Regions from separate parts of the Priestia sp. 53B2 genome, predicted to be linked through region 1. Evidence: riboswitches for the same ligand, from Rfam matches in the RefSeq annotation. Region 1 holds a riboswitch; the other holds the start of a gene.

Region 1 (4,821 bases):
GTTTTTAGGAAGAAATGGAGCAGGAAAGTCTACCTTTATTAATATGCTTACCGGCGTTTCATTTCCTTCAGCGGGAGAATTTACGCTGCTGGGACAGAGTGATATTGATTTAGAGCTTCAGAAGAAAATAGGTGTGCTTCCTGACTATGCTAACTTTTATGATGAGATGACAGCGCTCAATCATTTGCGCTATTTTTTAAAGATAAACGGCCATCGTTTTTCGAAAGAACACTGTAGTAATGTACTGAAGAAAGTAGGGTTAGAAGGACATGACCATCAGAAAGTTGGAAAGTTTTCATTTGGAATGAAAAAGAAGTTAGGAATTGCTCAAGCAATTGTAACAGACCCAGATCTTATCTTTTTAGATGAACCAACTTCTGGAGTAGATATTGAATCTGCTCTTCGCATTCATGAACTAATAAGAGAACTTCAAAATCAAGGCAAGACGATTTTTATGACGTCTCATAATTTAAATGAAGTCGAGAAGATTTGTACACGTGTAGCAATTATGAAAAATGGGGTCATTTTAATAGAAGGTACAATGGAAGAGCTGCGCTTTCAATATCAAGCGAAAAAAACGGTGATGATCAAACATGATCCTTATCCAAACAGTCACAAAGAATACATTCAACAGTTTTTCCGTACGTTGAGTCCCGAAGTTGAATACCATCACATGTACACAAAAGTGATGCTTCAAAAAGAAAGAAATATTCCTCTTATTATTCGCGAATTAATTCAATGCGGCATCGACATTTATCAAGTTCACGTCGAAGAACCTTCTTTAGAAGAAATCTTTTTGCAAAAAAATATTGTGGATCACTCACAGGTGAGTTAATGGGCGAAAGACCGTTGGTTTACTACTCAGCCTGAATACATTATTTATAAATACCAGTTAGGAAGCTTCTGACAAAAACATGTTCATTTTCTCAAGAAACTGATAAGATAGCTAATGACATTTAAAAATAAGAAAGGATTTCGATTATGTTATCAGCTATCAATTCAGTAGATTATACCATTTTCCACGCGGTGAATCAGTATGCCTCACACGTAAAGCCTCTAGATTCGCTGATGGTATTCTTTGCAGATTATGCCCAGTATGTACTTATCGTTTTACTCGGCTTATTTTTACTTATTAATAAAAACGGCAGCCGTGTTGTAGCATTTCAAGCTTTATGTGCTTGTGCCACAGGAGTCATTATCAATAAAGTGATTAGTTTATTTGCTTATCGAGATCGTCCGTTTATCTCTCACCACGTGAATCAGCTTATTGATCACGCCGCAAATTCTTCATTTCCAAGCGATCATGCTACATCTGCATTAGTTATCACTTTTACCATTTGGCTGCATTTCAAACGTTCAGGGCGCATGTGGGTTGTCATGGGCGTACTCATTGCCTTTTCACGTGTATGGGTTGGCGTTCATTATCCATTCGATGTGTTAACAGGAGCCGTTTTAGGCTGCGTGCTGGCGCTGTTTATTCATTATGTTATTTTTAATACGAAACTGATGAGGACTATTACTAACTTGTCTATTTTTCGAAAATCTGCTTATGACAAACAGTCTCAATATTATTAAGAAAAAGTCGCAAATACGCGGCTTTTTTTATTGGGAAATTTTTAATGTATTTAATACTTGTTTTTTAAAATTAAATTGTGTACAATTAAATTACAGAAACGATAAATAAAAAACTTTTAATAAAATTAATGAAAAAGAGGAGAGGTTTATACATGAAAGCTTTATATGAAACAACAGTCGTTAACACAGGTGGAAGAACAGGAGAAGTTCACTCTTTAGATAACATCTTTAACTTAGACGTTGCAACACCTCCAGCGCTTGGTGGAGAAGCAACAACAGCAACAAACCCAGAGCAGCTGTTTGCAGCTGGATACAGTGCTTGTTTCAACAGCGCGTTAGAATTTATGTTGAAAAAACATAACGTAGAAATCAAAAGCAGTGAAGTAAAAGCTACTGTTCAGCTGCTTCCTGATAAAGCTGATCAAGGAGTGAAAATTGGAGTAGCGCTTGAAGCTCATATCGAAGGCTTAGATTTAGAAACAGCGAAAAAATACGTAGACCTAGCTCACTCATACTGCCCGTATTCAAAAGCAATCAGCGGTAATGTAGACGTAACGGTAGAAGTAGTTTAATTTCTTTAAAAAGCCCTGCTAAGCATGTAAAGCTTAGCAGGGCTTTTTTATTTGAATTTTCTCTATTCATTTGTAAGCGGTACTAGTATAATGAGGAGGAAAATGAATCATTCGCACAGTTTAGGTGCTCTTACATAGCGTAAGAGGTAACAGGGAATCGAGTGCAAATCTCGAGCGGTCCAGCCACTGTAAGCAGGGAGTTTTCTATCTTATTGTCACTCAAAACGAGGAAGGCGGTAGAAAATGATGATCTCAAGCCAGGAGACCTACCTATTCTGTACACTTGACTCTTCTAGGAAAGAGGCGGTGTATCAAGGTACGCAGTGAGCAATTGCTGTTTATTTTCATATGCCGACACATCCTCAATTTCTATAGAATTGAGGCTTTTTTACGTTTTATTTTAAAAAAAGGAGTGTAGGAAATGGAAGGTTTATCAGTTTTTTTACTTGTCTTTTTATTAGGAATCAGGCACGGATTGGATGCAGATCACTTAGCTTTTATTGATGGCCAGACTCGATATAATTGGCGAATGGGCAGCCGTTTTGCCCCGTGGGTCGGAACGCTGTTTTCACTAGGTCACGGAGGAATGGTGGCCGTCACGGCCGGGGTGCTGGGCGTGGTGATGAAGAATTTTACGTTTCCATCGTATTTCGATCATTTTGCATCTTGGGTATCCATTATCTCTCTCTTTCTAATCGGGACATTAAACACATATCATTTGCTTCGAACCAAAAATAAAGAGGAAGAGTTTCAGCTGAGTGGGTTAAAAGGAAAGTTTATTCCGAAAATCGCAAAAGGAACAACGAATCCTTTTTTAATTATTCTTGTAGGAGCATTGTTCGCTTTAGCAGCCGAAACGGTCAGTCAAACGGCCGTGTGGTCTCTAGCTGTAGGGAACGCAGGCAAGTATACGCCGCTTTTGTTAGGACTAGTGTTTATGTTTGGTATGATGCTGACAGATACAATCGATTCGATGATTGTACATAAAATGGTGAATGAATTGAGTAAATTTGGACAATCTGCTTCCCGCTTGATGGGCTGGGTTATTGTTGTTCTCGCGTATGGTGTGTCGTTCTATTTAGCATTCACTTTCTTTAACCCATGGGCCGAAGTAAACTTTGAAATGGTTGGCGTTATTCTGTTTATTTTTTTAGTGTCTATGTTTGTTTTTGTGAGTGTGAAGTCAAAAGGGAAAAATATTAAAATAAATGTCAATTAGTCAAACGAAAGCTTTAATCTGTTAAAGATTGAAGCTTTTTTGTATGAATTTGTTGAAGTTTATGGCTATTTTGGGTCGGTTATGAATAAGTTAAAGTATTATCTGTATTTAAAGGATGGAAAATTGTCTGAAAACCATTATAATTAAGGATAATTTAAGGTCGTTATGTGAAACGTAGAACATAGTTATACGTACGATAAATAAAAGCATTTAATGCAAGCAGCAGGGGTTGTTTGGAGGAGGAATTGATTTGAGTCAGGTAATGGTAGAACAAAGCGTGTTTAGTTATTTAAAAGAACACGAACAAGAGATGCTTGAAGATCTAGTTGGATTTGTGAAAAAAGAATCACCGTCCTACAGTAAAGAGTTAGTAGATCAGTGTGGAATGTATTTAACGCAGCTGTTTCATAAACGGTTAGGGGTAGGATACGAAATCATAGAAGAAAAAGAAGTAGGAAACCATTTGAAATTTACGATTGGAGAAGGAGAAAAGCAGCTTTTAATTATCGGTCACTTTGACACGGTATGGGAAAAGGGAAGGCTGAGTCTAAGAACAGAGGGAAACAAGCTGTATGGTCCGGGAATTTTAGACATGAAAGGCGGCATTGTACAATCTATATGGGCGATTAAAGCGATTCAAGAGCTTGGCTTATCGCTCGATAAAAAAATTGTGTTTTTCTGCAATTCGGATGAAGAGATTGGGTCAATTTCTTCTAAAAAATACATTGAAGAAGAAGCGCAAAGAAGTGAAGCAGTGCTAGTAGCGGAACCGGCGGTGGCGGGTTCAGGTGCGTTAAAAACGTCGCGCAAAGGAGCGGGAATTTTCACCGTAAAAGTATGGGGACGAGCAGCACACGCGGGTAATCACCACAAAGAAGGAATCAATGCGATTGAAGAGCTGGCGCGCCAAGTGATTTTCTTGCAGGGCTTAACAGATTATGAAAAAGGTACAACGGTGAACGTTGGGACATTTACGGGAGGCAGCGGTACAAATGTAGTGCCGGAATATGCAGAAGCGCACGTGGATTTACGTGTTTCTACAGAAGAAGAAGCAAAACGTATGACGGATATTATTTTGAATTTAACACCCATTTTAAAAGGGATTAAGCTCGAAGTAACGGGAGGCATGAATCGTCCTCCGATGGTCAAGTCTAAACAAACGGAAGAGTTATTTGAATGCGCTCAGTCAATCGCGGCCAAACTGGGCATGAAATTAGAAGAAGCAGCTGTTGGAGGCGGAAGTGATGGCAATTTTACAGCGGCCATTGGCGTTCCCACGTTGGATGGGTTAGGAGCATGCGGAAAAGGAATACATGCGGAATATGAACATATTCAAATTGATACGTTGTCCGAGCGTTCTTCTTTATTTGCGAATTTGCTGCTGCAAATATAAAAAAAGCCCGCCTCAAACGGCGGGGACTAATCTGAAAGCTTATATTGGGAGAGTATAAGCTT
Region 2 (4,821 bases), on a different contig from region 1:
ACAATGTTCTCCACTATTTCAACAATGTCATCGGGCGCTATGCCTTCCGCCACAATTTGACCTGAATGCGCATTGCGTCCAACCGTTTTAGCTCCTAAAAATAAATCAAAAGCACCTTTTCTATAGACAATGCCGATATCTTCTTGAACAGCACCATAACAGGCCATACCGCATCCATTAATACCAAGCTTCAGCTCTTTTGGCATGTCCATTCCCCCAAGGCGTTTTTGTAATTCTTCCGTATGTGGAATAGCATCGCTTTTTTCTCCGTCACAAAAATCACACGCTTTGATTGTGAACACGTCTCCGACCGGAGATAGTAAAAAGGAAGCTGCTTGGAGCTTTTTAATAATCACGTCTGGCTGAGCCGTTGGAATTTGCAGTTTGATTTGATGGTCAGGTGTATACTCCATCGTACCTTTTTCACCAACAACTTCTGCTAGTGTGGTCATTTGAACAGGCGTGAATTTCTTATTTGCAAGTCCTGGACTAACCGCCACTTCGAAAATAGACTGTATTGACTGGTGTACGACCGCAGAAGTGGTTTCACCTAAAATTGCTTGAAGCGCTTCTTCTGCAAGAGCTCGTGAAGTTGCTTTTTCTTCTCTTGTGTCCTGAACTGCTTCAATAGCTGAAGCTGTTTGCTCTACAGTCTCTTCTTGATCGAGAGCCCATGGTTCTGCTTCTTTTCGAAGTCGCTGATGCGGTCTTAGCGGCTGCTCTGTTTGGTTGAGGGTATATTTCCGCTGATATCCTCGCGGTGTAATCATTAAATCGTCGTAAAAGAACGTAGATGAATTTCCGACAACAACGGTAGTCAGCATGCCTATTTCGTGGTTTAACATGTCTTTTAAGTTAGTCATTACGACTTCTTCACGGTCACGATAAGCGCTTTTCACAAGGCCAACAGGCGTATCAGGGGAACGGTACTTTAATAGAATTCTTTGTGCTTCAACAATTTGTCTTGTTCGTCTTCCGCTTTTTGGGTTGTAAAAAGCCACTACAAAATCTGCTTGTGCAGCTGCTTCAATTCTTTTTTCGATTAGCTCCCAAGGCGTAAGGTGGTCACTTAAACTAATCGTACAAGCATCGTGCATCACGGGCGCTCCAAGGAGAGATGCGCATGAATTAATAGCCGAAATGCCAGGAATTACTTCCAGCTCTACGCCCGTTTCTTTTTTCCAGCCTTTTTCAATCAACACTTCATACACAAGGCCTGCCATTCCGTATACTCCTGCATCTCCGCTTGAAATAACAGCTACGGTTTTTCCTGCTTCAGCTTGCTTTACAGCTTCTTGTGCACGGCTTACTTCTTCGGTCATTCCCGTACTAATAATTTGCTGATTCGTTAACAGTCCTTGAATTAGTTCCACATAGGTTTTATAACCGATGATCATATCACTTTCTTGAATGGCTTCTCTTGCTCGCTGTGTAATATGTTCAAAGCTTCCTGGCCCAAATCCAATAACTAACAGTTTACCTTTCATGCTAGCTCCTCCTTTATGCGTTACTTTTTACTTTGTCAATTCCTTCTATGGAGTCACTGTTTTCCGGAGAAACGAAACCGTTTTGATCATATTCATAGATAAGCGATTCCCTTATACTGCAGCCTCCTGCTAAATGCTCTTCGACAATTCGGTGAGCGACGGTTTCAGTGACCTGCTTGTACCAATCTCCTGAAGGATACACGATAGCTACTGGAGCATCTTTGCATCGTCCGTTACAGCGCGTACGCGTTGTATGAACCGTTTCATCCAAATCCAGTTCCGTCACCTTATTTCGAATAGCTTGCGTGGCTTCTTCTCCACCTTTTCTCATACAGCTGCTTCCATTACAAATCAATACGTGATGTTTTGTTCCATTTAAGTTCCACGTCGTCACACTCATCGCTCCTTTACTAAAAAAAGCGCCTCTATCAATGATAGAGGCGCAGAAAATTCAAACTAAGTTTTTGCACTTCCACCTATATCCCGTAGGGTAAGCTTCGCATTAGAAAAAGGCCGGTTTCCTGACTTCGATTCATCACTTGATTGCGCCTTCCCGAATACAGTGGCATATGCAATCAGCTCCTCTTCACAGTGGCGGGTACCGCGCTGGCTTCACACCAGACTTCCCATTTAACGCAATGTGAACATTGCGCACCTTTTTTGCACGATATGTAGTTTTACGCTACGAGAAAAACCCGCTTCGCTAATATGCGAGCGGGTAAAACGTCAGAATAAGAGTGTACACGAATGCCACTTTAAGCCAACGTCTTCCTTCCCGCTCCCCGGAGAAATAGAAACTTCACAATAAAGACAGGTCTCCTGACTTGTGTATCATTCTACTTGAGAACCTTCCCGTGATTTCTTCACAGTGGTTATACTCGTTCGTCCACACTTACAGTTGCGGGGACAGTACTGGCCTTTCACCAGTTTCCCTATTAAGCCTTCTTGGCATCTTTACTGTTGCTGTTTGATATATATGAACCTTTTAAACTATCAGAATAATAGAAGTAACTACCATATCATAGCGTACATTTTTTTTTATTTCAACTCTATTCTTTTCGGAAGATACAAGCATCTATAAAAAAACAAGAGCATAAAATCAGCTCTTGTTTTTTCATTATATAGCTACTAATGTTAAATGAGGATCATTATAATACACAACTTCTGAAAGGACTTTACAGCCATTTGTTTTAGCAAACGCTTCTCTCGCCTGCTTTTCAGTTTCAAATTCAAACATTTTCATTTCTTTTCCAGCATATACCGTCAGTACCCACATGAAAAGATTCGCCTCCGATTATTGTAGTGATCGCTATATCCACATTATGCCGAAACCATTTCCTTTTGAAAACCCATTCTACAAAACTTGTCACAAGAAACTTTTTAAAATTTAAAAACATTTTAACTTCTGTAAATGAACACAATGTACAAAAGGTTTAAGCAGTCCTCTTTAAAAAGGGTGCTTTTTTAACCAACTGTTGCTTCACCAGTAAAAAAATATATAGTATTTATTAAAAAAAGAAAGTACAGACATCACAATCCCGTCCTGCTCTTTATTTTGCATAAAAATACACTAATTAAATATTCCTCTCTTAAAGTAGAACCATGTTCGACTGCACATAGTGATAAAGAAGCTTATACGTATGGTTCAATGAATCTTGATGCGTTCTCTCAAACGCATGAGAAGAATCAATTCCTGGACCAATTAAGCCGTGTACGATATCGTGTCCGGCACGAATAGCAGCAGAAGCGTCTGATCCGTAAAACGGATAAATATCTAATTTGTACTGAATATCATGCTGCTTAGCTAGCTCCACCAAATGCTTTCTCAAACCATAATGATAAGGGCCACTTGAATCTTTTACACAAATAGATACGGTGTATTCATCGGTAGATTGTCCATCTCCCATAGCACCCATATCAACAGCTAAGTATTCTACTGTTTGAGGCGTAATGTTCGAATTTCCTCCGTATCCAATTTCTTCATTATTTGAAATGAGAAAGTGCGTAGTGTATGGCAGTTCGATCTGTTCTTCTTGAATTGTTTTCATGAGCTGAAGCAATAAAGCTACGCTTGCTTTATCATCGAGATGACGAGATTTAATAAAACCTCTTTTTGTTATTTCTATACGAGGATCAAACGAAACAAAGTCGCCGACTTCAATTCCAAGGCTGCGAACATCTTCTGCGCTATGTACTTTTTCATCCAGTCGAATTTCTATATTTTCTTGATTTCGCTCAGCTTTCCCTGCATCTTTATACACATGAACAGATGTTTGATGCATCAGGATGGTTCCTGTAAATACTTCTCCTGATGAAGTTTCAATTTCACAATATTCTCCTTCAATAGAATTGTAGCGAAATCCTCCAATCAAGTCGATTTTCAGACGCCCACTCGGTTTGATTTCTTTTACCATAGCACCTAATGTATCGACATGAGCCGTCAGCATGCGGTGGTGATCTGTATCTTTACCGGGAATAGTAGCGACTAAGCCTCCTTTTCGATTGCGATACGTTTGAATATTTAGCTCTTTTACATAGTCTTCGACAAATGAAATCACCTTTTCTGTATTTCCAGAAGGACTGGGAATCGAAACAAGCTTTTTAATTAACTGAACAGTTTCCGTCATTATGACACTTCCTTTGTCTCTCATTTCTTTTATTTTACCATATGTTTCAAAAAAGATAACAGGCAGCTCCAAACAAAAAAGCCGGGCAGCTGCCCGGCTTTTTTGTTTTAAGCTATGTTTGATTTCTTTAATTCATTTATATAATTTAATGATTTTTGCTTATCAAACTCGCCTTCTGACTTGGACATTACAATTGCAGCTAAAGCATTTCCTACTACGTTAACTGTGGTACGCATCATATCAAGAATGCGGTCAATTCCTGCAATAAATGCCATGCCTTCAAGAGGGAAGCCCATAGATTCAAGTGTAGCAAGTACAACTACAAACGATGCCCCTGGTACACCAGCCATTCCTTTTGAGGTTAACATTAGCACAAGAAGGAGCTGAATTTGATCCATAATGGAAAGGTCGATGCCGTACATTTGAGCAATAAACAGCGATGCCAGCGCCTGATAAATGGTTGAACCATCTAAGTTAAACGTGTAGCCTGTTGGAATGACAAACGATGTAACCGACTTAGAACAACCGAAGTCTTCCATCTTTTTGATAAGAGATGGTAAAACCGCTTCTGAACTTGCCGTTGTAAAAGCAAGAAGCAGCTCGTCTTTTAACACTTTTAGCAGCGTAAACATGCTTGTTCCAGCCATTTTAGCAATAATTCCAAGAACCACAAGCACAAAGAAAATCATGGTGAAGTAAACGGCGAA

What was found. A riboswitch is a leader RNA that binds a small molecule or an ion and turns the genes downstream of it on or off. The one in region 1 is predicted to bind cobalamin.
Region 2: another riboswitch for cobalamin. It lies ahead of ACN6NE_RS25220 ((2Fe-2S) ferredoxin domain-containing protein); the one in region 1 lies ahead of ACN6NE_RS12545 (HoxN/HupN/NixA family nickel/cobalt transporter).

What each region holds. Positions count from the first base shown of each region.
Region 1 covers NZ_JBLZXA010000015.1:60,083-64,903, forward strand. Annotated here, with positions in the region: gene ACN6NE_RS12530 (ABC transporter ATP-binding protein) at 1-835, shown strand, start outside; gene ACN6NE_RS12535 (undecaprenyl-diphosphatase) at 982-1,575, shown strand; gene ACN6NE_RS12540 (organic hydroperoxide resistance protein) at 1,728-2,147, shown strand; cobalamin riboswitch at 2,253-2,435, shown strand; gene ACN6NE_RS12545 (HoxN/HupN/NixA family nickel/cobalt transporter) at 2,569-3,366, shown strand; gene ACN6NE_RS12550 (M20 family metallopeptidase) at 3,596-4,759, shown strand.
Region 2 covers NZ_JBLZXA010000030.1:117,562-122,382, forward strand. Annotated here, with positions in the region: gene cobJ (precorrin-3B C(17)-methyltransferase) at 1-1,487, opposite strand, end outside; gene ACN6NE_RS25220 ((2Fe-2S) ferredoxin domain-containing protein) at 1,501-1,881, opposite strand; cobalamin riboswitch at 1,982-2,161, opposite strand; cobalamin riboswitch at 2,280-2,458, opposite strand; gene ACN6NE_RS25225 (hypothetical protein) at 2,605-2,763, opposite strand; gene ACN6NE_RS25230 (M42 family metallopeptidase) at 3,077-4,114, opposite strand; gene ACN6NE_RS25235 (cation:dicarboxylate symporter family transporter) at 4,222-4,821, opposite strand, start outside.